One region of the Kaistella flava (ex Peng et al. 2021) genome, then DNA from elsewhere that is predicted to be linked to it. Evidence: riboswitches for the same ligand, from Rfam matches in the RefSeq annotation. Region 1 holds a riboswitch; each other region holds the start of a gene.
The links. A riboswitch is a leader RNA that binds a small molecule or an ion and turns the genes downstream of it on or off. The one in region 1 is predicted to bind S-adenosylmethionine.
Positions count from the first base shown of each region.

Region 2: linked by a shared signal. The riboswitch ahead of Q73A0000_RS15795 (O-acetylhomoserine aminocarboxypropyltransferase/cysteine synthase family protein) and the one ahead of Q73A0000_RS10455 (alpha/beta fold hydrolase) in region 1 are both predicted to bind S-adenosylmethionine.
Region 3: linked by a shared signal. The riboswitch ahead of Q73A0000_RS05150 (hypothetical protein) and the one ahead of Q73A0000_RS10455 (alpha/beta fold hydrolase) in region 1 are both predicted to bind S-adenosylmethionine.

Region 1 is NZ_CP040442.1:2,352,930-2,363,570, forward strand. It holds gene metH (methionine synthase) at 1-606, opposite strand, end outside; gene tnpA (IS200/IS605 family transposase) at 826-1,278, opposite strand; gene Q73A0000_RS10445 (homocysteine S-methyltransferase family protein) at 1,547-2,557, opposite strand; gene Q73A0000_RS10450 (ACT domain-containing protein) at 2,584-4,122, opposite strand; gene Q73A0000_RS10455 (alpha/beta fold hydrolase) at 4,112-5,062, opposite strand; SAM riboswitch class I at 5,116-5,219, opposite strand; gene Q73A0000_RS10460 (MGH1-like glycoside hydrolase domain-containing protein) at 5,333-7,957, shown strand; gene Q73A0000_RS10465 (OsmC family protein) at 8,019-8,447, opposite strand; gene Q73A0000_RS10470 (DUF58 domain-containing protein) at 8,529-9,851, opposite strand; gene Q73A0000_RS10475 (AAA family ATPase) at 10,136-10,641, opposite strand, start outside.
Region 2 is NZ_CP040442.1:3,498,992-3,509,632, reverse strand. It holds gene gldK (gliding motility lipoprotein GldK) at 1-1,084, opposite strand, end outside; gene glmS (glutamine--fructose-6-phosphate transaminase (isomerizing)) at 1,191-3,044, opposite strand; gene Q73A0000_RS15825 (DUF4270 family protein) at 3,081-4,670, opposite strand; gene Q73A0000_RS15820 (glycogen/starch synthase) at 4,685-5,455, opposite strand; gene panC (pantoate--beta-alanine ligase) at 5,652-6,500, shown strand; gene Q73A0000_RS15810 (hypothetical protein) at 6,660-7,226, shown strand; gene Q73A0000_RS15805 (dodecin family protein) at 7,315-7,512, opposite strand; gene Q73A0000_RS15800 (hypothetical protein) at 7,769-8,167, shown strand; SAM riboswitch class I at 8,327-8,432, shown strand; gene Q73A0000_RS15795 (O-acetylhomoserine aminocarboxypropyltransferase/cysteine synthase family protein) at 8,567-9,862, shown strand; gene Q73A0000_RS15790 (carboxypeptidase-like regulatory domain-containing protein) at 10,048-10,641, opposite strand, start outside.
Region 3 is NZ_CP040442.1:1,137,616-1,148,256, forward strand. It holds gene brxC (BREX system P-loop protein BrxC) at 1-1,454, opposite strand, end outside; gene Q73A0000_RS05110 (BREX protein BrxB domain-containing protein) at 1,467-2,033, opposite strand; gene Q73A0000_RS05115 (BrxA family protein) at 2,020-2,787, opposite strand; gene Q73A0000_RS05120 (BrxE family protein) at 2,787-3,257, opposite strand; gene Q73A0000_RS05125 (DUF6804 family protein) at 3,508-3,819, opposite strand; gene Q73A0000_RS05130 (N-formylglutamate amidohydrolase) at 3,947-4,693, opposite strand; gene Q73A0000_RS05135 (hypothetical protein) at 4,775-5,620, opposite strand; SAM-I-IV-variant riboswitch at 5,722-5,827, shown strand; gene Q73A0000_RS05140 (hypothetical protein) at 5,881-6,435, shown strand; gene Q73A0000_RS05145 (hypothetical protein) at 6,471-6,713, shown strand; SAM-I-IV-variant riboswitch at 6,819-6,918, shown strand; gene Q73A0000_RS05150 (hypothetical protein) at 6,978-7,637, shown strand; gene Q73A0000_RS05155 (hypothetical protein) at 7,667-8,563, shown strand; gene Q73A0000_RS05160 (hypothetical protein) at 8,553-9,458, shown strand; gene Q73A0000_RS05165 (hypothetical protein) at 9,521-10,054, shown strand; gene Q73A0000_RS05170 (hypothetical protein) at 10,079-10,330, shown strand.

The sequences.
Region 1 (10,641 bases):
ATTTCTTCGGTGTTCGTCCATTCCGGTTGCAACGGGGAATATATTCAAATCGAAAATAATATCTTCGGAAGGAAAACCAACTTTGTTGACCAAAATATCATATGATTTTTTGCAGATTTCTATTCTTCGGTAGTAATTGTCGGCTTGTCCATTTTCATCAAAAGCCATTACAATTACTGCTGCGCCGTATCTTTTAATGGTTTTCGCATGATGAATAAATTCCGCTTCGCCTTCCTTTAAACTAATGGAATTTACCACACATTTTCCTTGAACGACTTGCAATCCGGCTTCAAGAATTTCCCATTTCGAAGAATCAATCATAATAGGAATTCGCGAAATATCGGGTTCTGAAGCGATTAAATTCAGGAATTTCACCATCGCGTATTTTCCGTCAAGTAATCCATCATCAAAATTGACATCTAAGATTTGTGCACCGCCGTCAACCTGATCACGGGCAACATCAATGGCTTCTGAATATTTTTCCTCTTTAATTAATCGAAGAAATTTTTTAGAACCAGCGACATTGGTTCGTTCTCCAACATTAATAAAATTGGATTCCGGCGTTGTAATTAAAGGTTCGAGACCTGAGAGTTTTAGATATTTCATTTTTTCTTATTCTTTTTAAAAGCCACGAAGTGGCGCAATCATCAGCATTATGTGAAGCGCAATGAATTGGCGTTATAATCAACATTGGAAAAACCCAATGAAACAGAGCATTTTCATATACAAGCCACGAAGTGGCGACATCAATAGCATTGGGTGCAGCCCAATGAAAATAAACGGTGTGAATCAAAGCCACGAAGTGGCGAAATCCTTGACCATATTTTAATCCCAAACATATCTTTCATCATATTCAACATCATATTTCTTTAAAAATCCTAAAAATTCTTCCTGAAATGATTTCTTTTGATGATGTTCTTCCTGATTAATAATATATTTTTTCACCACTTCAATTTCAGTCGGATTTACCGAAAATGCTCCATATCCATTTTGCCAATAGAAATTTTCGAATTCCTTACCTTTTGTTTTGATCCATTTTGAAGAATGTGACTTTACCTCTTCCAGCAGTTTCATTAAGGCAATCTTCTTTGATAATAAACATAAAATATGAACGTGATCTTTATGTCCACCAACTTGAACCGGATTACATTCCAAATTTTTACAAATACCTCCTAAATAATTAAACAATTCTTCTTGTATTGCTTCTGTTATTAAAGGACTTCTGTGTTTGGTACTAAAAACCAAATGCACATAGATTTTGTTTAAAGATTGTCCCATTTTTTTTGTATTTATTGTAATTACATATATAAAATTTCTGAATTCATACGGCTGCACTTTGCTTAGTTATGTTTTTGATTTCAGTCTTTCAGACCTTAATTTATTTCTTTCGTATTCTATATTCATTGGGCCGCGCTTCGCTTACCCAATGCTATTGATTGCGCCACTTCGTGGCTTTACGGTGATATTCAACAATTTATCAATGTAACATTTTACCACTGTCTTACGATGATTCATTCATGTTCAATTGCTATCGATTTTTACAGTTTTAGATTTTGACGCTAATTTTTCTAGGTTCATAATCCTTCACCAAATCTGCAATCGCTTTAATATGTGGTGGTGTCGTTCCACAACAACCTCCAATAATATTGATGAGACCTTTTTCGGCATATTCGCGAATTTGTTCTGCCATGAATTCTGGACTTTCATCGTATTGACCGAAAGCATTTGGTAATCCAGCATTTGGATAAGCCGAAATAAAGAAATCTGAATTTTTGGATAAGGTTTCTAAATAAGGCGTCAACTGTTTCGCTCCTAAAGCACAGTTTAATCCGACACTCAATAAATTTAAATGCGAGATTGAAATCAAAAATGCTTCTGCAGTTTGTCCGCTCAAAGTTCTTCCTGACGCATCGGTAATCGTTCCTGAAACCATGATTGGAATTTTAATATTTCTTTCCTCCTGAATTTCATCAATCGCAAAAAGTGCGGCTTTAGCATTTAAAGTATCGAAGATTGTTTCTACCAAAAGAATATCTGAACCGCCATCTAAAAGTGCTTCTGCCTGTAATTTATACGCCAAACGCAATTCATCAAAAGTGATGGCGCGAAAACCCGGATCATTAACATCCGGACTTAAACTTGCGGTTTTATTGGTTGGTCCCATCGAACCCGCAACAAATCTTGGTTTGTCAGGATTGAGATTGGTAAATTCATCACAAATCTTTCTCGCAATTTTCGCAGATTCATAATTGAGTTCGTAAACCAATTCTTCCATGTGATAATCTGCCATGGCGATGGTTGTTCCAGAAAAAGTATTCGTTTCTATAATATCAGCATCGGCTTCTAAATACTTTCTATGAACTTCTTCGATGGCTTGTGGTTGCGTCAGTGAAAGCAAATCGTTGTTTCCTTTTAAAAAATATTCCCAATCTTTGAATCGTTCGCCGGGGTAATCTTCTTCCGAAAATTTATAGCGTTGAAGCATCGTTCCCATCGCTCCATCGAGGACGAGGATTCTTTCGTTTAAGGCTTTATAAAGTGCTGCTGTATTTTTCATTTTTTTTAAATAAATTAAAATGACGGTTATTTATTTTCAGACAATCTTAGAATATCTCCGAATACACCACGGGCAGTTACTTTGGCTCCGGCTCCGGCACCCATAATTACGATCGGATTCTCGCCATAACTTTCCGTGTAAATTTCAAAAATAGAATCTGAACCTTTTAATTGTCCAAGTGCAGAATTGGCGGGAACAGAAATTAACTGAACATCAAGTTCTCCTTTTTCCTTCTGCAAATCGCCATGTAAGTCGCCTATCAAACGTAGAACATGATTTTCTTTTTGATTCTTTTTCACTTCATCGAAATGAGCATCTAACACATCCAAACTGTTTAGGAAATCATCTTTATCAAGATTCACTAAACTTTCCGGAATTAAACTTTGAACACTGATGTCGCTAAATTCATTACTTAAATCAAGTTCTCTTGCCAGGATTAAAAGTTTCCGCGCTACATCGTTTCCTGATAAATCTTCGCGCGGATCGGGTTCTGTAAATCCTTGATCCATGGCTTCTTTTAAAATGGTAGAAAATTTCTCGTCTCTCACTGAAAAATTATTAAAAATATAACTGAGCGAACCGGAGAAAACGCCTTTAATTCGAGTGATATTTTCGCCCGACAAATGCAGCAATTTAATGGTATCAATTAAAGGTAAACCAGCGCCAACATTTGTCTCATAGAGATATTTTTTATTTTTCTTATTTAAAATATGTCTGAAATTGCGGTATTCAGAAATTGGTAAAGTGTTGAAAATCTTATTTGAAGAAACCAGATCAAAACCATTTTCTGCCAAACGCGTATAATTTTTCACAAAATCTACACTCGCCGTATTATCGACTACGATTAAGTTTTCTAATTGATTAACCTGTGAGAATTTAATTAAAGAATCCATATTCGATTCATGTTCTGCCACTAAAACATCCTGCTCCCAATTTTCATTAAAGCCATTTTTATTAAAGGCAATCTTTCTGGAATTTGCCACCGCAACGATTTTTAAATCAAGTTTTTTACGATTGCGGATTACTTCTGAATTTTCTAATACCTGGTTAATCAAAGTCGATCCAACTTTACCGTGACCAATCATCGCTAAATGAACGGTTTTAGGTTTTGAAAAAATCTCTGCTTCGATGATATTTTTCGCTTTCTCATCTTGACTAGAAGTAACCACCAAATTAATTCGATTCTCTGTAGAGACTTGATTTAGAATCAATGGAAAAATATTATTTCTTCCTAATTCAGAAGTGATTTTATTAAAATCTTTAGCCACAAAACCTAACACGGAAACGTTATTAACACTGAAAATTTGATTTACTTTCCCCGATTTTCTCTCGCTTTCGAACTCGTCGATCAAACAGTTTACGGCTTTTTCAGAGTCGCTTTCGTTGACTAAAACTGAAATCCCGTTTTCTACGGCTTGTTGAGAAATTACACCAACGCTAATTCTTGCGTAAGTCAATGCCTTAAAGATTCTGCCATCAATACCGATTTCACCTAAGAAATCTTTTCCTTCGAATTTGATGATTGATTTATTTTTTAAAATCTTTATTTCGTTATTATTTTTCATGAATGATATTATTTAAAATTTGATTGAGTTGTTCGTATTCCATTAAAAAAGCATCGTGCCCGTGAATGGATTTTATTTCGTGATAAAAAGTGTTTGATTTTATAGGCATTAAAGAATCTCGACATCGATGCATTTCAAAAGCTGGAAAAAACAAATCAGAATCAACACCGATGAGATGAATATTTGCTTCGATTTTATTTAATTGTTTTTCATCTGTATTAATGGTCATTAACAAATGATTCATCAATCGATAAGCCTCCAGACTAAATCGCCCGTTTAATTTTTCACCGTGGAAATTGAGCCAGTCATGGGAATTTAAAATTTGCTTTTCAGGATGAATTTCGTTTTTAAATCTTTCGTTTAGAGATGCAGGAGTTCGATAACACAACATGGCGTGTACTCTGGCTTTTTGCAAAGGTTGATGTGGTTGATCCAACAAATATTGCTGAACCAAACATTGTGCATTCAACCAATCAGATGTTTTATAATCACACGCAATCGGAACAAAATTTTCTGCCAGATCAGGACTAATCGCTAACATTTCCCAACCAATCGCGCCTCCCAACGAACCGCCAATTAAAGTATGAAGTTTAGAAACTTTTAAAAATGATAAACCTTGAAGGAAAATATTTGCAATATCTTTCGGTTTAAAATCCTGGTAATTTTCAATTAAATTTCCATCGAAACCGTTTCCTGGAATATTAAAACAAATGACAGAGAAAGTATTGGTGTCAATGATTTTGTCTTCACCGATTAAAGAATTCCACCAACCGTTTTCTCCAGCAACATTTGAATTTCCGGTGAAAGCATGATTGACCAAAACAATTGGCGCAGAATGTAATTCCTGACCAAATATTTGATACGACAAATCGATATCAAGGATTTTTCCTGATACTAACTGATGATTTTTGATTTTGATATGTTGTAGCGAAGTTTTCAATTTTTCTTAAAATTAAAATTGAAAATGCTACCTGAGAAAGGTAAAAATAGTTTCTGTTATCTCTTCCCAAATAGGGATAGAATGTAGCACCTTCTCCGTTTCCGAAGGGTTGCCAAGGTTTCATTGAGTCTAATCTCTCCACCTTTCTTAATAACATTTTCAAATATGTAAATGAACTTATTTCGGTGCAAAGGAAAGCATTAAAATATAACCTCACAAATTTTAGGAAAATTTTTTATTCCTTAATTTCGCAGCAGAAATTATTTTAGAATGACGACGGAGAAAGAAAGAATGCTCGATGAAAACTGGAAAACCTGGGGACCTTACGTTAGTAACAGACAGTGGGGAACGGTTCGTGAGGATTACAGCAATAATGGAAATGCCTGGGGATATACCACTTACAATGACGCAATCAGCAGAGCATATCGCTGGAGTGAAGACGGAATCGCAGGAATCTGTGATGCAAAACAACGGTTATGTTTTGCCTTTTCTTTTTGGAATCGAAAAGACAAAATGATCAAAGAACGTTTCTTCGGCTTGAGTAATCACGAAGGAAATCATGGCGAGGATGTAAAAGAAATCTACTATTATCTCGACAATACACCGACGCATTCCTACATGAAAATGGTGTATAAATATCCGATTAACGAATTTCCTTATGATCATTTAATTGCAGAAAACAGAAGAAGATCAAAACAAGATCCCGAGTTTGAATTAATCGATACGGGAATATTTAATGATAATAATTACTTCGATATATTCATTGAATATGCTAAAATCAATCATGATGATTATTTGATTCGCGTCACTGCAAAAAATAGAAGTGGACATAAAGCACCGCTGGTTATTATTCCAACACTTTGGTTTAGAAATAATTGGAGATGGGGCTACGGCGAATACGAACCTCACCTAAAATCTTCGGCGAGTGGTGATATTGAAATTCATCATGAGTCTTTATCGGTCATAAAATTATATTCCAGAGATCAAAATACGGAAGCGCTTTTTTGCAATAACGAAAGTAATCCAGCAAAAATACATGGCGCAAGCAGCGAACCAAAATATTATAAAGACGGTATCAATAATTTTCTAGTTCATGACGACAAAAACGCGGTGAATCCTGATAAATCCGGAACAAAAGCGTGCTTCATCATCAACACAGAAATCGACGCGGGAGGAAGTCAATCTTTCGATTTCCGATTGAGTCCGCATGAAATGGAAAATGCCTTCTTTGACTTCGACGATGTTTTTAGTTTAAGACAAAAAGAAGCAGATGAATTTTACGGTGGAATACAGAAAGAGATTACGGATGAAGAAGAGAAAATGATTCAAAGGCAAGCTTTTGCCGGTTTATTATGGAACAAACAATTCTATCATTACAATGTTTCTAAATGGTTGAAAGGTGATCCTAATCTCGAAGCCCCAAGAAATTTCGACCATCATGTTCGAAATAAAGAATGGGAACACATGCAGAACAAAGACATAATTTCGATGCCTGACAAATGGGAATATCCATGGTTTGCGACTTGGGATTTGGCTTTTCACTGTGTTCCTTTTGCGATTTTAGATTCTGGTTTTGCCAAACATCAATTAAAATTATTAACAAAGGAATGGTACATCCATCCAAACGGACAATTGCCAGCGTACGAATGGGATTTCAGTGATGTAAATCCGCCAGTTCACGCTTGGTCAACATTCAGAGTTTTTAAAATTGATCAAATGATTAATGGAAAACCCGACGTTCCTTTCTTGGAAAGTGTTTTTCAAAAATTGTTATTGAATTTTACCTGGTGGGTGAACCGCAAGGATAAAAATGGAAATAATGTATTCGGCGGTGGATTCTTAGGTTTGGATAATATAGGTGCGTTTGACCGAAATATGGAATTCAAAAACGGAGACCATTTAGAGCAAGCCGACGGCACAAGTTGGATGGCAATGTTTGCTTTAAATATGATGCGGATCTCTATGGAATTGGCACAATACAATCCCATTTACGAAGATATGGCGATTAAATTTTTCGAGCATTATTTATATATCGCTGAAGCCATGGAAAATATTGGCGAAACGAAAAATGGTTTATGGAATGACGAAGACGGATTTTTCTACGATCTTTTACAATTAAATAATGGTGATTCTATTTCATTAAAACTGAGAAGTATTGTTGGTTTAATTCCTTTGTTTGCCGTAGAGATTGTGGAACACAGTATGCTGGAAAAACTACCAAATTTTCTGGATAGAATGCTATGGATTCTTAAAAACAAACCTCATCTCGCAGATTTGGTTTCGCATTGGGAAGTAGAAGGAAAAGGCGGAAAACATATGATGAGTATTCTGCGGAAAACCAGACTGAAAAGAGTTCTAAGTAGAATGGTCGATGAAAATGAATTCCTGTCTGATTATGGAATTCGCTCGATGTCGAAAGTGTATGAAAAAACTCCGTACGAGTTTAATATTAACGGTAAACATTTTAAAGTAAAATATACAGCAGCCGAAAGTGACAGTAGCATGTTCGGCGGAAACAGCAACTGGCGCGGTCCAATTTGGTTTCCTATTAACTTCCTGATTGTAGAAAGTTTACAGCGTTTCCATTATTATTATGGCGATAGTTTGCAAATCGAATATCCAACCAACAGCGGTGAAAGTCGCAATCTTGATTTTGTTGCGAATGATTTAAGTAAACGACTCTACTCTATTTTCAGTAAAGACGAACGCGGAAACCGACCTTTCAATGGTGGAAATGAATTATTGAATCACAATGAATTCTTTAAAAATTACATTATGTTTCATGAGTATTTCAATGGCGATACCGGCGAAGGAATTGGTGCTTCTCACCAAACTGGCTGGACGGCGACGATTGCAAAATTAATCCAACCGAGAATGGGCTCGAGACCGAAATAGACTATAATTAAAAAGCAGCATTTTGAAATGCTGCTTTTATTCTTTTTAAGAGGAAATTTATTTATTCTCCAACTTTCTCTCCATTCACAAAAACCTCATAATTCACCGTTACATTTGGTTCCATGGTTTTTGAAACAGAACAGTATTTTTCGAAAGATAATGCTGCGGCACGTTCTGCTTTTTTGGGGTCGATATTTCCTTCTAGCATAAAAGAAACGGTAATTGTTTTAAACGGTTTTGCTTCATCAACCTGAATTCTCTCACCTGTAACTTCAGCAGAAAACTTGGTGATTTCCTGTCTTTGCTTTTTTAGGATTGAAACCATATCGATTCCACTGCAACCTGCGACGGCCATAAGAATAGTTTCCATCGGCGAAACTCCTTCTTTACTCTCCGATTGCGAAGTATTGTTTAAAAGTATTTTGTTGCCCAATGAATTGGTGCATTCAAATAAATAATCGTCGTTGATTCTATTAAGTGTAATTTTCATAAAATTGGAGTTTTAAATTATTAATGAAAATATTTAATCTAAAAACATCTCATTAATAATAGGTAAAAGTAGGAATTTTAATTACAAAATCCCTCTCGCTTTTATTTCTAAATATTTATTAATGACTTCGATATTCAAATTTTCAGGTAAAGTATAAACCGTATAAATTCCATATTTTCGAAGTTCCTGAATAATTAATTTCTTTTCGTACTCGAATTTCTCCGCGATAATTTCGTCATAAACTTCCTGAATATTTTCGGGATTGGTGTTGATTAAACTTTGAAGTTCAGAGTTTTTAAAGAAAATGATTACTAACAAATGGTTTTTAGCAATTCCACGCAGGTATTTCATTTGACGGTTTACGGCATCCAAAATTTCAAAATTGGTGAAAAGCAAAATCAAACTTCTTTGTCCAATCGTGTATTTTACATCCTGATACAATCTGCTGAAATCACTTTCGTATGAATTGGTTTGAATATTATAAAGTGCTTCCGAAATCTTTCGCAACTGTCCCGATTTATTATCAGCAGCGACTTTATATTCCGTTTTCTTCGAGAACGTCATCATTCCGGCGCGGTCATTTTTTTTGAGAATAATATGACTCAAAGCCATCGTTGCATTAATCGAATAATCGAGCAAACTCAACCCATTGAAAGGCATTTGCATCGTTCTGCCATTATCAATCAGCATGAAAATCCGTTGTGATTTCTCATCCTGAAACTGATTCACCATCAACTGATTTCGTTTCGAAGTCGCTTTCCAGTTAATCGTTCGCACATCATCGCCGGGAACATATTCTTTGATCTGTTCGAATTCCATCGTGTGCCCAAGTTTACGGATCTTTTTAATTCCACCTAAAAGAAACTCATTTTGAAGCGCCATCAATTCATATTTTCTTAAATGAATAAATGACGGATAACTCGGCAACATTGCTTCTTTCTGAAAAGTAAATCTCTTAGAAACCAATCCTAAAGGTGATCGCGCAAAAACATTAAGATTACCAAAACTGTATTCACCGCGTTCTTTCGGTTCGAGGATGTATTCAAAAAGGATATTTTTATTTTTATCAATGGTTCTTTCAATATTAAAATCACGCTTCTGAAATTGAAACGGAATCTCATCAATCACCTTTGTTTTAATCGTAAAAGGATAATTGTTTTTTAAATCAACTTTAATCGAATTCTGATCGCCATTTGATAATTTCTCCGGTAAAATTCTTTGGGCCTGAATTGCATTTTTTTGATTAAAAAGAAGCATATAATCCACAATAAAAGCGATCACGACCAAAGTCAATAATCCATGCGCAACCCACATCAAAACCGGAAAGAAAAAAGCCAAAATATAGGTAAATCCCACGCCGAAAAGCGTGAAGAAAAAACGGTTATTGATGTATAGGTTTTTCATTGTTGTTTTAACATATAAAATTTTTTACCGCAAAAGAGACAAAAGTTTTGTGCTTCAAAAAGTTAATCAAAAGATTGCAAATTTTCTGTTACTTAAATCTTACAAAAAATTATCTTTACACATAAGTCACATTAGTTCTCTAGTCAATTACAAAGTTTACATTAGTTTGTGCGATTTAATCTCCGAAGGAAATCTTAATAAACTTAACCCCTAAATAAATCTTAATGGTTAAATTTTAAATTATGTTTTAAACTTTTTTGCAATTACTTATTGCTTATTTGCACTTATCTCGGAATTTCAATCGCTTCTAAAATCTGACGAATAATTTCATCAGCAGTTAAACCCTCCATTTCGCGTTCTGGGGAAACCATTACTCGATGGCGAAGAACGGCATAACTTGCTTCTTTAATATCTTCCGGCGTTACAAAATCTCGTCCGCGAACGGCGGCAAATGATTTTGAAGCCGTCAATAAAGCCAAACTCGCTCGTGGCGACGCACCCAAATACAAAAATTGATTTTCTCTCGTGTTCACAATAATTTTTGCAATATATTCTAGCAACTGAGTTTCTACGACAACATCTTTTACCAAATTCTGATACGTCTTCAACTGCGCTCCGGAAATCACTCTCTGAACGGCATCGGTTTTATCTTCTAATCGGTTTTCATGTTGGTTTTTAATGATTTCAATTTCTTGCGAAAGATTTGGATAACCGACATTTATTTTAAACAGAAAACGGTCGAGTTGCGCTTCTGGAAGTCGATACGTTCCTTCATGCTCAATTGGATTTT
Region 2 (10,641 bases), 1.1 Mb from region 1:
CTTTCTTTTCATCTTCTATATAATTACCTCTTTTCGGTTTAAAGTTTGCTAAGTAACAACCTCTATCATCCTGCAAATATGGTCCACCCCACGGATAAGTTGCATTTTCTTTACCACCTTTAGCCGCGTATTCCCATTCTGCTTCAGTTGGAAGTCGGAAAGCCATTGCTTTTTGTTTTTTCTTTTTCAAAGACTCATTATAATCAGATTTTAGCTTTGATCTAAAATTACAAAATGCTCTCGCCTGATCCCACGTTACTCCAACTACAGGATAATTTTTATATGCACTATGCCAAAAATAACCGTCATATAAAGGTTCGTTATAAGCATAATTAAAATCTTTTAACCAAACCGTTGTATCAGGATAAACTGCAATACTTTCTTTTTTCAAATATTTTGCACCTCTCGATTTATCTTTAACGGCAGACTCGATGTCTTCCCAATTGTAAGCATACTTCAATTTTCTGGTATCGATAATTCTTTCATTATTGATTCTTTCTGCGGATGGAATATATACTGTTTCTAAAATTTCGGCATATTGAGCATCTGGATATTCAGAAGTTTTCCAACGAATAGGGACTTTCCAATCTAATTTTTTAGATTCGTCGTATCCATCTCTACCGCCTTGAGAATCCATAAATTCCTGGTAAGCATTTTTATCACCGCCTGCTTTTTTTGAAGCATACGCATAGTCACCAATAGAATTCCCGTTACCGTCAGAACCGCTATCACCAGCTGCTTCAGCTAATAAAGAACGCACGACACTGTCACGAACATAATTGATAAAGACTCGGTACTCTGCATTTGTAATTTCTGTTTCATCCATAAAAAAGGAAGAAACAGTTACCGTTTTAAGGGTTGCCTTTTCTGGAGTATTTGTAAAATCCTGGTCAGCTAAACCCATCACATATGATCCAGCAGGAATTGCAACCATACCATATGGCCTTTCGGAAACAAAGGATTTGGACTTGCCTCTTGGCACCAACTCTCCTTTTAACCCTCCCTTGCCCGCAGAACTACCTCCGCTTTTCGAACATGAGCTTACAGCTGCTGCTGCTAATAATATAAGGAATACTCTTTTCATTCTAATATTTGAAATTAATCCGTAAATATATAATTTTTTGGGAAACATTTATGTTTTTTTTTACAAAACGTAAAAACATTTGTATTATTTTATAATCGGTTACTTTTTATTCTACTGTAACAGATTTTGCAAGGTTTCTTGGTTGGTCAACATTGGCTCCACGGTACACTGCAATATAATATGCCAGTAACTGTAAAGGCACTGAAGCAATAATTGGTGAGAAACATTCTGATGTCTCCGGGAATTCGATTACATAATCTGCCACAGAAGCAACTTGTGTATCCCCTTTATTAACCACTGCAATCACTTTTCCTTTTCTAGCTTTGATTTCCTGTACGTTACTTACAATCTTGTCATAATGTCCCTGTCTAGGTGCAATAATAACAATTGGCATATTTTCATCAATCAATGCAATCGGTCCGTGTTTCATTTCAGCAGCAGGATATCCTTCTGCGTGAATGTAAGAAATCTCTTTCAACTTCAATGCACCTTCTAACGCTGCAGGGAAATTATATCCTCTTCCTAGGTAAAGGAAATTCTGCGCATCAACAAAGCTCTTCGCAATTTCCTTGGTAATTTCGTGAGTACTTTCTAATACTTCCTGAACTTTTTGCGGAATTGTCTCCAATTCAGTACAAAGGCGCATGAACTCTTGATTACTCAAGTGACCATTATGCTTTCCTAATTTTAAAGCAATTAAAGAAAGAACCGTCAATTGTGCAGTAAATGCTTTTGTTGAAGCAACACCGATTTCTGGACCAGCATGTGTGTAAGAACCCGCATCAGTAACTCTTGAAATAGATGAATCAACGACATTACAAATTCCATAAACGAAAGCTCCTTTCTCTTTAGCCATTTTAATAGCGGCCATCGTATCAGCAGTTTCACCTGATTGAGAAATCGCAATAACGATGTCTTTCTCTGAAATGATTGGATTTCTATATCTAAATTCTGAAGCATATTCTACTTCAACAGGAATTCTCGCAAATTCTTCAATTAAATATTCTCCGATAAGACCGGCGTGCCAAGAAGTTCCACAAGCAATAATAGTGATTTTCTGAGCTTGGTTTAATCTTTCCAAGTTATCCCAGATTCCGGCCATTTTGATGATTCCTTCCTCTACCAATAATCTACCTCTTAAAGTATCGTGAATCGATTTCGGCTGCTCGAAAATTTCTTTTAACATGAAATGTTCGTAACCTCCTTTTTCAATCTGCTCCAAACTCAATTTCAATTGTTGAACTTCAGGAGTGATCTTAACATTATCCTTAATATTTCTGATGTCTACACCATTTTCTAATGAAATGGTTGCCATGTGACCTTCTTCTAAATAAACTGCTTCTTTGGTAAACTCAACAAAAGGAGAAGCGTCTGAAGCGATGAAATATTCATTATTTCCTAAACCAATCGCCAAAGGAGAACCTAATCTCGCAACGACCAATAAGCCAGGAAAATCTTCATGCATCACTGTAATTGCGTACGCACCAAAAACTTCATTTAATGCATAACGAACTGCGGTTGGGAAATCCATTTCCGCATTAACATCCATTATATATTGAATAAGATTCACCAATACTTCTGTATCTGTTTCTGAATGAAATACAAATCCTTTCTCGGTCAACATAATTTTCAGCGTATCGTAATTTTCGATAATCCCATTATGAACCAATGCTATTTTTCCGTCATTTGAAAGGTGAGGATGCGAATTATTATCACTTGGAACTCCGTGAGTTGCCCAACGGGTATGTCCCATTCCTATATGTGCTGTACCTGCTAAATCTTTTGATATTGCAACCAAATCATCTACTTTCCCTTTAGTTTTTGCAACAGTAAATACTGAATTTTCATTTTCGAGTACAATTCCCGCACTATCATATCCTCTATACTCTAATCTTCGAAGCCCGTTGATTACAACTTCATAAGCATCTTGAAAACCAGTATAACCTACAATTCCACACATATATTATCCTATTTTTTTTTGTTATTGTCTTTCTAATTATTGTTTCTGTCCGTAAGTCAAAATTAATCTTGCGCTTTTATCATTTGCAAGATTAGTAAGATCTGTTCCTACAAATACAGCTCTATTTGCCGTATAACTTCTGGTATTAAAATTTTGAGCGCCTAAAGTTGGATATAAAGACCCTAGAAGATTCCCCCCTGTATCTGTGGTATAAGAACCTACGTTTAATATTAAGTCGTAGTTTGGTGATTCTTTTTCAATGATATTTTTGAAAGTCTGTGTAATTCCAATATCGTAATAAGCTGGATTCTTTTGTAAATCGTATGCTTTTACCAAGTTATAAACTCCGGTACCATATAAAGCACTCATGTCAACAAGATAATCATTAAGATACTGAGACTTCCCTGGTTCAGGAGTTAAGTTTCTTTGTCTCACAACAAAATAATTAGGTTTCGCATAGTTATTTGACCAACTAGTCACATCAGTATAAATACGGATTTTCGCTGAAACAATTCCTATCTTATTATTGTTATACAAAGTTTTAATATTTGCAACATCCACAGCTGGAACTCTAAGCCCAAATCCTGGACCACCCATTCCCTGAGCGAAAAGCTTGGCATCACCAGTTATTTCGTTTGTTGTCGCTAACGCAGTTGCAGAAGGCGTTCCTGTACGGTTAAAAGCGATTTGATTAAAAAATGCATTAGACGCTCCCATGTTCATCATATAAACAGATTGCTCTCTGGTGATTATTCCATTGGTATCTTTATCATTTTTGTAATAAAGATTAAGCTCTACTGTAGTTGGATCAAAATTGAAAATATATCCATCATTTCCATCAACAGAAACTCTAATTCCTTTAAAATATCTAATAAATGAAGCTGCATCAGAAAGTTCTGGAGAGCCTACTTTATTAATAATTTTATTTGCGAAAAATGTACTATCCAATGGAATCCTAAGAGCTGGTGTTCTTTCGAATAGAACAGTGTCGTCACCATCTTTGGTAACTCTTACAAGGTGAACATTTCCGTCAAAAGTTTTTGATCCGATCTGTGCTCCAGTATTGACTATTTTATTAGAATAAACAACATCAGTATTAGAACCTAAAAAGTCTGTCACTTCTTGAACTTTAAAGTTTAAAAGTGTTTTACCTGCTATTTTGGTATTACCATATTTGATTACTGGATAAGTACTAACAACCCTCTTTGCAGGCACAGCACCAACTGGATAAATATAATCTTCATTCGTTACCGTGGTAACAGAATCTGCTGCATACTGTGGCTTAATTACAAGAACAGCTGAATCTAGTTTTGCATTTAATCCAAAATCGGGACTTGCTCCAGATAATCTAACCTGCGAAACGTACGAAGATTTCTGCGATCCAAATTGAGATTCAGTAAACGCACCTAAAGTTGCACTTTGCAGTCGTGCAGCATCTGTTCTTATCGAATCGTTGTTGTTGGAATTATAAGCGATAATCGGATAAGATACTTCTGTACCTTTTGCTCCGTCTTGAAAGAATTGTGAACCCAACTGATCTGGATCCGGCTCACAATTCACTAAAATTAAACTCCCAATTACTAATGTTGCAGTAATTTTGAATAATTCTTGAATAGTTCTTATCATTAAATATAAATTGATTAGTATAACGTGTTGATTAATTCAGCGTCTATATATTCGGATTTCGTAGTTTTAGTTTCAGCAAAAGCACTGTTAAGATCCTCTTCCAGGAACTCGTCGCCTTTGATTACTAAATCAACCAAATCAATACTTTCGATTACGAAACTCTGAAAACTTGGTTTCTTAAACGCTTTTAGCCCGGTAATATTGTCGAACTTCATTTTTTCTTCTACAGACTCAGACAATGCCATATTCTCCTCATTATAAAGAGAAAGGACTATTTTGGAATCATTAAAATAAGAATCGTTTTTATAGAAGGTCTTTAAATAAACAGGGATAAATGAGGCCATCCAACCGTTAAGGTGAATTACATCTGGAACCCAGTTCAGTTTTTTGATGGTTTCAATTACTCCTCTAGCGAAGAAAATTGCGCGCTCATCATTATCTGCATATGGTTTCCCTTCTTCATCGATATAGAATTGTTTTCTTTTGAAATACTCCTCATTGTCGATGAAATAAACTTGTAATCTTTCTCCAGGCAATGATGCTACTTTAATAATCAGGGGTTGATCCAAATCATTAATAATAATATTCATTCCGGATAGACGAATTACCTCATGCAATTGAAATTTTCTTTCGCTGATTTGGCCAAATTTTGGCATAAACACTCTCACATCATTCCCGTCTTGGTGCATTTTGAGAGCCATCTTACTCACCATTGTCGCCATATTGTTATCTTCCTGATAAGGAGACATCTCCGTGGTAACATACAAAATCTTTTGGTTCGGCATAAATTCTAACTTTCTTCTAAATTTTTGGGCAGAATATTCTACAAGGCAAATTTACGAAATTTTAATGTAATAATTTTTAATTAACATTATTTAAGATTAATCCTTTAGAAATCTGATATTATTCTAAAAAAATATTTAAAATATTTATCCTCATTTACAAGAATTTCCTACTTTTACAAGGATAATCAAATTAGATATGGAAATTTTCAGAGACAAAAAAACGCTTACGGATTATGTCGAAAGACAAAAAGAAATGGGTAAAAGAATTGGGTTTGCTCCCACCATGGGCGCACTACACCAAGGTCATCTCTCTTTGTACGAGATCGCCAATATAGAAAACGATTTGGTTATTTCCTCAATTTTTGTGAATCCAACCCAATTTAATAATCCTGATGATTTAACAAAATATCCGCGCAATACAGAGCGTGATATTAAATTGCTTGAAAACACCGGAATTGTAGATGCCGTCTATCTTCCTGAAGTCAAGGATTTATATCCCGAGGGATTAAAAAGTAAATCCTTCAATTTTGATGGTTTAGAAAATGAGATGGAAGGAAAATCCCGCCCCGGACATTTTGATGGCGTAGGAACTGTAGTTGAAGAATTGTTGCGACAAGTAAAGCCTGACAACGCCTACTTCGGTGAAAAGGATTACCAGCAATTAGCAATCATTGAAAAATTAGTAGAGCAATTAAAACTTCCCGTAAAAATTCATGGTGTTGCAATTTACCGTGAAGAGAACGGACTTGCTATGAGTTCACGAAATGAACGATTGAGCCATTTTCAAAGAGATGCTGCCAAAGTAATTCATGAAACATTGGTTAAAGTAAATGATTGGTTTCGGATCATGACCATTCCAGAAATTAATAAACGTGTAAAAGATATTTTCGATGACGAACGCGGAATGACTTTGGAATATTTTGAAATCGCAGATGAAACTACGTTAAAGAAAACCGATTTCTTTTATAAAGATAAAAAACACCGCGCCTTCATTGTCGTCAATGTTGGTACAGTTCGATTAATTGATAATTTACATTTAGATTAATACCTTTTAAAAAAACAGAATATTGCTCGACTGTAATATTCTATTTTTATTTCTATTCTAAAATTTATTTGTTGGAAATATCCCTTCTGAATTAGTCCTCAAGGGATATTTGTTGTATGTTTATCTTTTACTAAAATCAATTATTATTTAAAAGAAAACATGAAAGCACTACTCTATTTTTCACTCTTAATTCCAATCAATTTCTTAGCTCAAGAACAAACAACATCCGAAAAATTCTGGACACAATTAGAAGCACATTGTGGAAAATCATACCAAGGCGAAATAATTTCTGGAGGAGCTGAAGGTGACGGATTTACCGGAAAGAAATTAGTAATGCACGTTCGGTCTTGTAAAAAAAATGATATTAGAATTCCATTTTTCGTAGGGGACGATAAATCCAGAACTTGGGTTTTACATAAAAATACCAACAAAATTCTAAGCTTAAAGCACGATCATCGAAATCCAGATGGCACAGAAGAGAAAGTAACTCAATATGGCGGTACAAACTCAAATGTAGGTTTGAAGAATCTTCAGATGTTTCCGGCTGACGAACACAGTACGAAGATGTTGCCAAAAGCTGCTACTAATCTTTGGTGGTTTACCATTGATGCAGAAAGTTTCACTTATAACCTTCGCCGAATCGGGAACGAGCGTTTATTTACTGTTCGTTTTGATTTAACTAAAAAGATTGAAACTCCAGGCGCACCTTGGGGAACAAAAGAATAATAATAATCGAAAATATTGCAGATTACAACCATAAAAAAATCCATTTTGAAACAAACAAAATGGATTTCTTCATGAGCAGAATATTCAATTATTCAACTCTGAAAGAAACTTTACAGACACATCCGTAAGTTGAAATCTCACCATCTTTCACGTGGCATTTCATGTCTTTTACGTAAACGCTATCAATGTTTTTAACCGTTTTCGAAACTTCCTTCACGGCATTTTTTATAGCGTCATCAAAACTAATTTCTGAAGTAGCAATTACTTCAAGCACTTTTACTATCATAATATTTGTTTTTAATTTACTTTAAAATTAATATAAAAATTAGGAGCCTACTAGATGTTTAACAAACTTTAAGATAATGAGTTAAGAAATATAATTTCATTTTTTATTTCAAATAAGAGAAAAACGCTCTTACTCTAAAGGTACAAAAAGACACATTTCTTACTCATAACTCACCAACCAATTATGGGTTTTTCAACCCTAAATTCATATTTATTACCACACTACCTTTGAGTGAATAACCACAAAACTTAATACCATGAAAAATCTAATCGCACCATTAATTTTTTATTTTCTTCTGCCGACAATTAGTTGTAAAAACTCACCAGAAGTGGCAGAAAACAAAAACGACTTGGAAAATACAGCGTGGTACGGAGTTGCAAATATTCCAACTGCAGAAAATGTTACTTTTAAATTTACTGACAATGAGTTTAAAGTATATGTGAAGGATAAAGTTGTAGAGGAAATGAAATATAAAGTAAATAATGATTCTCTAATTATCACCAAAATCATCGGTGGTTCACCATGTCCCGTAAACAGTAAAGGAATTTACCAATATTCGATTGAAAACCAAAAATTAAGTTTAAAATTCATTTCAGAAGAATGTGATTCCAGACAATACAATCTTAATATTTCTAATTTTGTTGAAGTGAAATAATGTCCGAATTTAATTGACCAAAAGATTGATTTAATTAAACAGTATTTTCATTCAAATCGACCTAAAAAATATTAACATTAAAAATTTTATGACATTTTGTTGGAGATTAAAAAAAATTATATAGATTTGCACCTCTAAAGACGTTCTTTAAAAAATCGCAACTTATTCAGAAAAGTGGAGGGAATTGACCCTTTGAAACTTTGGCAACCTGTTTAGAAATAAATAAGGTGCAAAATTCAACTCGTTAGCGCGGGAAAGATAAGTCAGATATTAAAATTTAGAAAAAAGAAATTCTATATATTAAGCTCTTTTGATTTGTCGAAAGAGCTTTTTTTATGCTCTTTCGACAAGTATTTCAAAGGATAAGTTGCCCAAAATTTAAAACAAATAAATTAAAATATGAGCAATTTAAAATTTGAAACTTTGCAAGTTCACGCCGGTCAAACCGTAGATTCAACCACCAATTCTAGAGCAGTTCCGCTCTATCAAACCGCCTGTTATACCTTTAATGATGCAGAACATGCTGCTAATCTTTTTGGTTTAAAAGAATTCGGAAATATCTACACGCGCTTGATGAATCCAACAACAGATGTTTTCGAAAAAAGACTGGCAGCTTTGCATGGCGGCGTTGCAGCCTTAGCAACAAGTTCTGGTCATGCTGCACAATTTTTAGCCTTGACTAATATCCTTCAAAACGGCGATAATTTCGTGAGTTCACCTTATTTGTACGGCGGAAGTTATAACCAGTTCAAAGTATCTTTTAAAAAATTAGGAATACAAACTCGCTTTGCAGAAGATAACGAACCTGAAAGTTTTGAAACACTTATTGATGAAAATACAAAAGCCATTTATCTTGAAACGATTGGAAATCCCAGTTTAAATATTCCCGATTTTGAAGCGGTTGCAGAAGTTGCCAAAAAACATGGTATTCCCTTAATTGTTGACAACACTTTCGGAGCTGGCGGATATCTTTTTCAACCATTAAAACATGGTGCTAATATTGTCGTAGAATCAGCTACCAAATGGATTGGTGGACACGGAACTTCAATTGGTGGAATCATTATCGATGGTGGAAATTTTGATTGGAGCAACGGAAAATTCCCACAATTATCAGAACCTTGTGAGAGTTATCACGGTCTGGTTTTCACTGATGTTTTCGGCGTGAATTCTCAATTTGGAAATATCGCTTTTATCATCAAAGCCAGAGTGGAAGGTATGCGAGATTTTGGTCCCACAATTTCTCCTTTCAACTCTTTTCTACTATTACAAGGTCTGGAAACATTGTCACTTCGTTTAGAAAGAACGGTAAGTAATGCACAAACAATTGCTGATTTTTTGGAAAATCATCCGAAAGTTGAAAAAGTTTTATATCCAGGTTTATCCAATTTCCCAGATCATGAAAATGCAAAGAAATATTTAAAAAGAGGATTCGGTGGCGTGTTAAGTTTTGATATTAAAGGAGGAAAAGAATCCGCCGTAAAATTCATTAATCATTTATCATTAATTAGCCACGTTGCGAATGTTGGAGATTCGAAAACTTTAATTATCAATCCGTCTTCAACAACGCATGAGCAATTATCTGATGCCGAAAGAGAAAAAGCCGGAATTCGTCCGGGACAAATAAGACTGAGCGTTGGAATCGAACACATCGATGATATTATCGCTGATTTAGAATCAGGTTTTTCGATTATTTAGACCGCAAAAGAGCTAAAAGAAATAATAAAGTTTCGTGGAAAAAGAATGCAAAAGTTCAAAGCATTATCCACCACATGAGTCTTTCTTGCCACGAATACACGAATTTCATTCGTGTATTCGTGGCATTTTTTATAAAATATAATTTTCACCTTATTATCTTATAATTTTTTGAAAACCGCTGTTGTTTAATCAATCTTCGGTTCATAATCGAGCGGAAGAAAATTTCCCATTTTATTATTACTCAAACTTCCCTGTAAAATCATTTGTTCAGGATCCGAAGAATTTCCATCTGGGTAAATATCAAATGAATTCCCATCCACATAAATATAAGAAGTCTGCTGGACCATCGAAGTTTCTTTAACAATTTTAGACTTAACAATTGCAAAATAATGCTTCGGATAATTCACCTGAAGAATATCTTTAAATGCTAATGTTTTTTTATCACCAACCTTTTCAATAAAAGAAGAAGTGGGAATTTTCGTCTCAATAACAGCCAAAGCTTTTTCTTTAGCCACTATTTTATCTTTATCAAGTTTAACAATATGATTTACCCAAAATCCCTGCTCTGCAATTTGATCTTGATAAGCACTTCTCAGAAAATGCATGATACTTCCGTGGTAAGCATTCAGGCGATTAACTTCATTTATTTTCTTCGGATTAACATCTTTAAAAAAAGAAGTTCCGGAATAAGCGACCGTATTATTTCTAAAATCCGCTTCAAAATTCAAAAGATTAAATTGAATCTGATACGCCAATCGTTTATTCTCAATAATTAAAGT
Region 3 (10,641 bases), 1.2 Mb from region 1:
TCACCATAAAGCGCCGCGATTTTATCGACTGCTCCTACAATATGGCTGTACGATTTTCTAATATCTGCTTTTAAGACATCATAGATATGGTAAGCAGTTGCAAGTTTTCCTAAGTCAAACTCTGCTAATGCTTTATCTTCAGAAGACAGTTTAGCGGTAAGAACATCTTGGATTACTTTAATTGCCGAACGCAAACCTACTCCACCGGTAATCTTAGCTAACCTTCCCAATAATGAAATGATAATTTCAAAATGCTGTGGTAAAAATGGATATAGATTGGTAAATAATTGTTCGTCCAAATCATCTTTACTGTACATGGTTCGCTCGCATTTCTCAAGCTTGGTATAATGACGAAGTTTTTCTCCGTGCGCTTTGTACAACTGCTTAAGTTGATCAGAAGATGTGGGGGATTTTCCTAAAATTCTTTGCGTACAAATTTCTTTAATATCAGAAGCTTCAATTTCAGCTTTAATGGGAAATCGGTCTTTTAACTTATAAAGTTTATCTGAATTTAAACGGGAATTAGGATTATCTTCAGTTAATGTTTGTTGTGCGGTCGCAAGTAACCAGGCCTTTCCACCTCCAATATCTTTCAAATTTTCGAGTGTTCCCTGGAGAGAAAGAATCAAACTTTCTTTAGCAGAAATGTATTGTCCCACTTCATCGACAACAAAAATAATATTTTCTTTACCTGTGATTTTCCGAATTGTTGAAAGCAGCTCTTCTATTTTCTGCTTATCGGTTCGCATGTCATCAACCTTTGTGGTTTTGAATGATTTGTCATCTCTCCAAATTTTCGGATAGAAATTAGCGGCCAATGTCGAAGCAATTCCTTTTGCTTTTAACTGGTCATGCATTTTTATCTCGTGCCAGTCTTCATTATGTTCTGTTTGAATTTCATTAATAAACGTGTCCAATTTACCATCTTTTTGTAGCATTTGCTCCAAATTAGCTAATTGCCCATCTGTAGAATAACCCGCCAATTGATTTACTTTCGCAATTAGCAGTTCCAATATTGGAGGAAGTGTTCCGCCTTTAATTTGTTCTGTAGCACAATCTAACAGAACAACTGCTGGATCATAATTTTCAACAATTCTCTTAAAAAGTTGAGAGGTAGGTATTGAATTAATCCTGTTTGATAAGCGGTCTAAAAATAATTGACCATCAACTGTATAATCTTTCTGAAGCCCATATCCTAAGTATTTAGCAAAAGAACTTTTACCTGAGCCATAAAAACCAGAAACCCAAATTCCTACTTCAGTAGATTTTTCTCCCATTCCATGATGTAAGGCATCCAGAATTTTATCGAAATTGTCTTTAAGTCTGTCCGTAACTACATATTCGGAAATCTCATTTTTAAGATTAAGTTCTGTAGCGTTGCCAAAAGTTACTACCTTTTCTATGGAGCGGTAGATATTTTTATCTGCGCCAAATATTTCTCTAATTTTTGTCATCTTTCTGTCTATTTAAAAATGCTTTGATCTGTAATTTCCATCTTCTGGATAAAATCCTAAGTACTTAAGGGCTGAGCCTGATATTTCCCCCGGATACATTACGATAATGGGAACTTCTACTTTAGTATATATTTCTTGTTCTATTGGTCCAAAACGGCTGTAAGGATGAATTGCTTCAAGATCTGTGATGATCAAGACGCCATCCTTTAAACTCTTTACATTTTCTTGTTTGTCTAAAATTGCATTCTCTAACACTTGCCGCTGTTTCATATTTTCCCCTAAGCTGTTATAGGTTTCTTTCATTTCTTCTTCATCTTCCACCGCATCTTCTCCCGCTGTAATTCTATAATCATCTTCGATAAAAAAATCTTTTAAAACTTCATGTAGAGAAAGTACTATGGGATTAATTCCTTTGTGCTTGGCAATGTCTAACCAGCCTTCATTAAGTTTTCGTTTAACGTGCTGTATTTTTTCCGTTGGAAAAGTGAGGTAGCAGATAGTTTTATCTCCACTGTGATCATGCGCTTTTGGCTGCACCAAATAGTCTAGCAAATCTGTAAATCTTTTATCTATATTCATTTTCTATAAATTCATCCATATTATGGTACTTCCATCCAATTCTTAATATCTCGCCTGAGTGTTGAAAAATGAAAGTTCCTTTAAAAGAAATCTTCTCAATTTCGGTTATAATATCATTTTCTGATAACCCAAATAATTTCCATACTTTATTTTGTACAATTGCACCGTCACTTAGGCCCATAAAGTGAAGTTCGTGGAGCAAATAATTAACAACCATTTGGTTGGGATGATTCATTTTCAAAGTCCCTTCCCTATCAATTAAATCGAAATCCTTTAAACATGAAATGAGATAGGAAGAAACACGCTTGATAATTGAATCACTCCACGCTGGAGCTTTTAAACTTGATATCGCTCTTAAAAGAAAACTCTTTGATGTTTCATTATTAATCTTTTGATTCTGGTTCGACTCACCCAACTCCAAAACAAAATCAAATAATACTTGATTTGCTCTCGCGGTGTACACATAAAAAAGTGATTTTAAACCTTCTAAACTTAATCCGTATTCTCTTAAGTCTTTTAGGTTCTTTACTACTTGATAATCTACATTCCAGTACCGCTGATAAAAGACCAAATTAATAATATCTTTGGTCCTATGCTCTGTTGATTTGTTTAAAATATTGTGGGAAATGCACCTATTTAAGAATGATTCTTTTGAATCGCCCTCTTTATAAAATTCGGTAAGAGTCAAGGTTTCATTTATTAAACCTGTACCCTTAGCCAAATTAGCATTGTATACGTATTTAATCGCAGTCATTAATTTAAATAGGGATGTACTTTATGATGATTTAAAAATGCAGAATAATATTGTGATGCGAATGCCTGAACAATGTCGGAATTTAGCTGATCCGAATTTCCAATATTAATTGGTCCATTGTTAACTTCGACTGTTAAGCCGTCAGATAACTGCTCTAAAATATGTAAAGCTTTTTCATCGCTATTTATCGATTCTTTAATATCGAAAGTGATTTTGTGCAATTGCTCTTCAAGTTCCACGGGGAGTCGAAACAAATGATAATAATTCGCACCTACTTCAGCATCTACAGAAAATTTTATTGAATCTAAAAAAAAGCCAGCATTTTCCTTAGTTGATTTGGGAAATATGTAACCCAAATAATCATTTGCGTGGGGGGCGAAAAATGTACTGTTCCACCATTCCTGTTTTTCAATCATATACCCAACGGCTAAGCGCAGTTCTGTAATTTTATGAAGTAATTCTTCTTTCATTTTTATCGTTTGTTATATCACTTATTACTATGTTAGATTACTGAGATTTTTAATCATTTAAAAATAGCAATATTTAAGTTTTATTCAATATTAAGATGCAATTCTCAAATATAGCGACTATTCCTTTTGATAGCAATTTTTTTATGATATTAAATTTAGGCTACAATCGGCAATAATTTTTTATTTCAACTATATTTTTAGTTTATAAATTTCTATAGTAACACTATAAAATTTCAAGATGAATTCTATATTAAACAACGTTTACTTTAGGTTTGATAAATATCGATATCAAAAGTCCTATCCCCACAATGACATCCACGGTATTCCAAATTTCTCTGCCCAATGCGATTTTGAAAAACGGCTGAAAAAGCAAAGCTAGTCCTATGTAAATAATCATTATTGTTGACTTCCCCTGCTGATTCGCATGAAAAGACAACAAGGCAAAACCGACTAAAGCTAGCATTCTTACCAATTGATAGAATCCGTAAGGCATTGGTAGCAAACATAGAAAAAAGAGAATGGCTAAGAGGATTTTAATAGCGGTAGGTAAATTTAATTTCATTTAAAAAGTAGTTTAAGTTATTTATTTAAAAGAAGTAGTAGAAAGTAAAAATAAGAAAATAGACAATAATAAAAAAGTTCAAATTTGTACAAAATTACCTGTTAAAAATATCTTCATTTAACCTATACTACCATTCTATATTTTTCATGGTCTTAACAAACTCTCCTACCACTTTTTTAATCTCTAAATAACTTTCAGATTTTTCATTTGAATCTTCTTTTAAATAAAGTTTCCTGTTGACTTCGAGCATAATGGATTGTACATTTGGATTTTTTCTATAATATTCAAGTGGAACTATAGAACCTGTGTAAGGCCAGTCGATTCCTAAAGAAAATCCTCTGTCATTAAAAAAAGTTTCTGAAGCCTCCACTAACTTGGGACTGGTGTGAAATAAATCGGTACCAATATTAAAATCAGGCCGGTTCAGATTCTTATCTAAACTTCTTTTAAGTGGAATATGCGGGAATGAATGCCCATCGATAATGAGCGACTGACCGTATTCATCCAATTGATTTTTTACGGCGTTGGTCAATGCATTATGATGAACCCAGTAATAGCCGTTTAGAATTTTCGTTCTTAATTCGGGCGTAATATCACGAATCAGTTTGCCTTCATCGCTTTTTGTGTAAAGCACTCCCATTCCAAACCTGGCCATGACTTCTTGCTCGTCATCTGCAAATCTTTCAGGATCACAAAAAATTCTTGAAAAATTAGCTTTAATGATGATATCATTTTCAGAGTAAAATAAATCATCGGTATACCAGTCAGTAAGTTTTAAAATTTCCTTCTCTAAAAAATCACCGTTAACGGTATAACCTTCGAGAATGGGAATGCGCGTTGAGGAATGCGGAATATGAATAACTGCCTGTTTCATTTTTTGTAGATTATAATATTGATGGATTAGATCTACAAAGCAAACGGCAAGTTGTGCATTTGACCTGCACTTACATGAATTTTACACTGCAGTTTTTTCAGGTGCCTTTAACTGGTTCAGCAGCTCTTCATAAGAAATGAAAAAAAAATTAATGTTCTCAATAAACTTTAAAAGGTGCGAAAAATCGTAAATAAGTTGCCCCTCATCTGATTCACTAATGGAGGTGAAATGACGGTTGTGAGCGATATAATTCCTTAGTTTTGTTAAGGATTTTGGTGAGAATATATTTTCATCCAGAATATTTTGATCTATTGCAAATGACAAAATATCGGAGAAGTAAAAAGTTTGAAATGGGAAAACACTTTTTCTTTCCCGCTCTTTCAATGATTTGTGTTTTTCATCCAGAGGAAAATAAGACTTAAACTTGTTTGTCCAGTAATCTGAATCGATGTCATTATCATTGACTTCAATATCTCTTTGATGACCTAACCACGAAAGGAAATCCTCATTGGTCAACTTTTCGCGTATAAGTAGGGTTCTCAAGTTATTTTCAAACTTAAAAAAAGCACGGTACAACTCTACTGCTACAAATTCGTTATTATAATCAACAATATGAACCACACCAACAATTTTTTCATTTTCAGTAACAAACTTAATTTCATGTTCATTCACCTTTCTGAATTTTTCCAAAGTAGTCTCTTCAAAAAGCAAATCTTCCGGTGAAAGGCACATATGATGATGCAGCTCTATTTCTGCAAATACATTCTTAATGAGTCTGTACACTTTTTTCCGGTCTTTCGATGGTAAATAAGAAATAGAATTCCTGTGGCAAAACTGGACAAGTCCTTCAACATCGCTGTCATCATAGAAAATTAATTCTTTTACAGCAATATCATTAATGGTGGCATTTTTCAGAGAAGTAATCATCGGTCTATTTTATAAAATCAAATTTAAAAACTTTTAATTGAATTTCACTGTGCAGATAAAATGCATATATCGTGTTTTACTTTGCAATAGAAATCAACGAAACAAATCATCAGGAGAGTCCCGAACAAAGTCACGGGAACACCAACCGAGAGTTAAGCCTCCACGGTGGTATAGAATGAGGGCGACCTGCCAAATATAAAAGGTTACTACAATCATTTTCCTTACTGATGATTTGATGTTTGTTTAAAAATTACAATCATATGGAAACTACTTTTGTACAATGGGCGATGGGTCAATTTTTGATCGTCAATGTAAAAATTCCAGAAAAATATTATGTGGAAATCGAGGTCATTTATCCCTATCCAGGAATAAAAGGAGAATACTTTACAGATGCCGATGACTTGCACGATGAAAATAATTTCTGGATTATAAGGAACCTTATCTTTAGAGTATCACAAGGTTACTTCTACTTTTCACGTTTTGCCAGCGATAGTCTTCATGATAAAGCCAAATTTCTGAACCATGAGTCAACCGAAAGATGTTATCATAGATTCGTTTGGAAAAGTATTGATGAGGAAGTCAGATTTGAATGGTGGGCTGATGATGATATGAAATTCTTCAGTAAACGAACCATCGAAAATATCACTCTTTCCTTAAAGCATTTCATTTTAACGAAACAATCATCTATTGCTGACATTTATGAATATGAAGACCGTGATATCACGCTCCGAAAGATGAGAAATCTAATAACTGAACAAAATTGTGATCATGTTTATATATATATCTATGTGATGGCAGAAATGACACCGAAATAAAAAATTATCATAAAAAAATACAGCGCGAGAAAAATGTGGATTTCGCACAGCAGCTTGAGATTGCCATTACGGAATCTTCATATTCTTATCCCTGCCTATCCCTTACCACTGAATCAAAGTTATTACGCCAAGAATTTGAAAAGTTTACTGATGTAGAAAAGGAATTTTATCTTTCCAGGCATCATGTAAAAGGGAAATGGTTGCCTTATAATGACCTTGCAAAGGAGTGGTTTGACTCCAAAAATGGAATAAATACTAAGACTGCCCGCCAAGAATAATTTTCTTCATCCAAATAAGATTATTTACTATTTAATTCTATAAAAAATAAACTGTGCAGATAGAATGCATATATCATGTTTTACTTTGCAATAGAAATCAACGAAACAAATCATCAGGAGATTCTGCAAATGCGGGACACCAACCGAGAGTTAACCCTCCGCGGTGGTATAGAATGAGGGCGACCTGCCAAAATAAAAGGTTATATCCCAACAATTTCAGCCAAAACCTCCTGTTCATTATTTCGATTTTAAAATTAAAATCCTATGAGAAACAGTATTATCTATTTTGAAAACAACGACAGAATCGTCGTAGGTAATATTTCCATCAGCATGCCGACTTTGGTGGAATTACAAATACTCTCACCTTTTAATGGTTTAGTGCTACAACGAATACCGGAAGATTCAAAAGAATTTAATGACGAAGAACAGAATTCTGCAGGTCAGGATTTGATTCAGAAATGTTTTGAAATTTCAGCGATTATTCAAGAGCATAATAAAATCATCAGAAAAGATTTTCTGCAACTGCTGACCAATCTGGAAAACTTTAATAATGGCAAAAGCGAAATCTACATTCGTAATAGAGATGAACTTTTAGGCGTTTTTATGCGGGCTCATTTTCCTGATTTTAATGACGGAGAAAATTCTAATATCAACTTTAGCGAAGGCATCTTTACTTTTCTTTCCCAATATTTCATCAGCAATGGTAAATGTGCAGATCTGGAAATCACTACAACTTTTACGACTAATCCCAAACCACCTTGTTTTAGTGATCTTGAACAGCAACTGAAAGAATATCTGGCGAAACCTTTTGAAGAGAAACTCTTTCTTCTTGCACAACAAAGTATGAATAAAAGAAAAGGCCATTACGACTGGTTTCTGATGCAGGAATTTATCGAAAATAATGAAAACCATATTCAAGATTAAAATACAATAACTAAAAAAACCCAACTGATATGTGTGTTATTTACCAATTTTCGCGTGAAGAAAATAATATTATTTTTAATATTGAAAATTACATTGAACATCACTTTTATGGTGAAATTATCTTTCCATTTCCCAACATCAAGTTCTATTATTTTACTGAAGAGCATTATTTCCTTCCATACAATATTGAAGAACATGTAAAGGAATATGTAGGAAATCTGATCTCTATTTTAGAAGATATTGCAATAAATATCGAATATATAAAAGAAATTTCTGCAAAATTTTGCCAGTATAACAAGCATTCTGAAGATGGAAAAAATAATATTCGAAGAATTGTAATAGATCCATTTATTGAAAACACGATCAATAAATTTCCTTTCCAAAATGTAGGACTTACATTCAAGCAAAGTCTCGCGGAAGCAATATTTAAAGTTCTTATAAAAAATCCTTACTACAGCATAAGAAATAAAGAAATTCAACACGAAGATATATTTGAAGATATTTTGAGTGAATATAAATACATCATTAATTTAGATGGAGAAGAGAATTGGAGCATTTATCCTAAACTGCACGAAAGGTTTTTTGAAGAAATGGGAGAAGATTGCAAATTGCTAAAAATGCTTCAAACGAATCACAAAAACACCAGAATTCCTGATGAATATTTGGAACAAAGTGGGATCGATGAGTATCTCAACAAGGAAGACGGTAAACTTCCATTATTTATAGGGACACAATTTGGTATTTCACCGAAAATCATACCCGAACTGATAAAAAGAATGGAGGGACAGAAAGTTGTTTTTCTAAATAAATCACAATTATCCGGATATGAACATTCTATGGATTTAAAACTGATTAAGAATGGCGAATTTAAAACACTTAAGAAAATTACAAGAGAACAAATTGAAAATATAAACTATGAGTTGTAATGCGGTAAAGAATAGTGAATATCACTCAAATAAGGAAGGTGAAGACAACAGTCACTTATACGAAATGATATCCGAGGGACAAACAATACTATTTAGAATTGATGAGTACTCACCCCATTTTTTTCAGGGTAAAATCCTCTATCCTTTCACTTTTAAGTTCGATAGTTATTCAGAACAAACATACCATTTTTTGAATTTTAAAGACAGATTAATAGTCTTTGTCAACAAAATGATTTCTTCGCTCAACGAAATATATAACTCCTTAGAAGTATTAAAGAAAGATTACGGGATTTTTTGTTTTTACAATAATGATTTGGAAAAAAGCAAAGAAGTTATTAAGCAGTATTTAATCGAAAGATTCAAATGGGTTAACACTTGTTCTTTTACGCACAAAAATCTAGGAGACACCTTTCTTCACAGCGTTTTGGATTCATTATATGAATATCTCATTGACGAACAACAATTTAAATTTAAGAGGGACCATTCGGAATTTGAAGTGACCGTAAGCAATTTTGTTACGCAACACAGCAATATTTCATTTATAAATCCGGACTTCAGTACAATCTTCGGTCACACTTTGGTTCATGAATTTTACAAAGAGTCAGGTTGTAAAAACATAATATTTAAAACAATTGAATCTACCTGGAATCTGGTAGCAGAAGAATACACTGAAAAATGCACAATCGATGAATATATGCTTGAAGAAGAAAATAAACTGCCCCTAATTATAAGCAGTATGAATTATCCATCGCCGAAATTAACTGATGATTTTGTGGAATTAATGGAAGGACGTGAAGTTGCACTTTACATCATTTCTGGTGTTGATCGTATTGCGGATACGCTGCAGTTGTGTAGAATAATAGATGGTGAATTTATGTTGATTAAAAGAAAATAATTAATCATCAATTTTAAAATTAAGACAACGGTTTAATCTAATCTAAAAACATTGAAAAAGATATGGCAACTAAAACAATAGGTCAGGTTTATAAGCAAAATGTAGAAATTTCTCCAAAAGAATATCTTGAAGTTTATGCAGTTGATGAATCTTCACATGAAGATTTCATTGATCTTAAACTTTTATTTCCGTACCAGGATTACGGTTCAGAATTCTTTGTTGAGGGAGGTTTCGATGCAGAAGAAAGAGTGAAAGTCATCCGAGACATGATGGAAGGATTGGTTCTGGGTTTAGATGTTTTAGACAGAGGTCGGGAAAGTTTTAATTTTAAATTCCACTATGAATCAGATCTTAATAAAACCACCAATGAGACCGGTCGAATTCTGCTTCACGAACAATATCTTACCCGAATTAACAAAGCAATGTGTTTAAATATTTTACCTGAATATATTAGTAAAAGTTTATTACAGAAAAACAGAGAAATTGCAGTTGAATTATTGCATAAAAATCAAATTCCTAATAAAAGTAAATTTGGTAAAGATGCTTTCAGATTTATTATTTCAAAGATGACAGATAAAATAATTACGTTGGTTTAAAGCGTAATCAAAAACAAACATATAATGATAAAACAGGAACAACTTTGGAAGCATCGTCTGGCTGCACAAACCGATGAAGAACTTATCAAAAGTTTCAACAAGGAAGTGTGTAATCCTGGTTGGACAACTGCACGTGGAACCTACCTTCATCTGATGAGAAACGAATTTAGGAACAGAAGTTTCGATAGCAGTTTAATCATCAACGAAAACACTTTTAAACTTGCTAAAAAAATCGTTATACGGAATAATATTGTTGTCTATAGAGAGGATTTATAATAGTGGCATTTGAAATTTTAAAAAGCAAGTTTACCATTAAAAATAACAGAGAATGTTGTCGGGATTCAACTAGTATAAAGGTTAATAATAACTCCTAATCTATTTTTATAAAATCAATAATCTCCAAAATTTTTTGTGAGGGCATGTTTTATTTAGCTCTATTAGATATTTGGATTTGCAATACGTTTGTAATGAAGGCACAAAGACACTAATTTTTGTTTTAAAATATTGCGTAAGGCAAGTTTTAGATAATATAAAATTAATTTCTACCTGTAATTTGTATTAATACGTCTACATCCATATGATTTGCG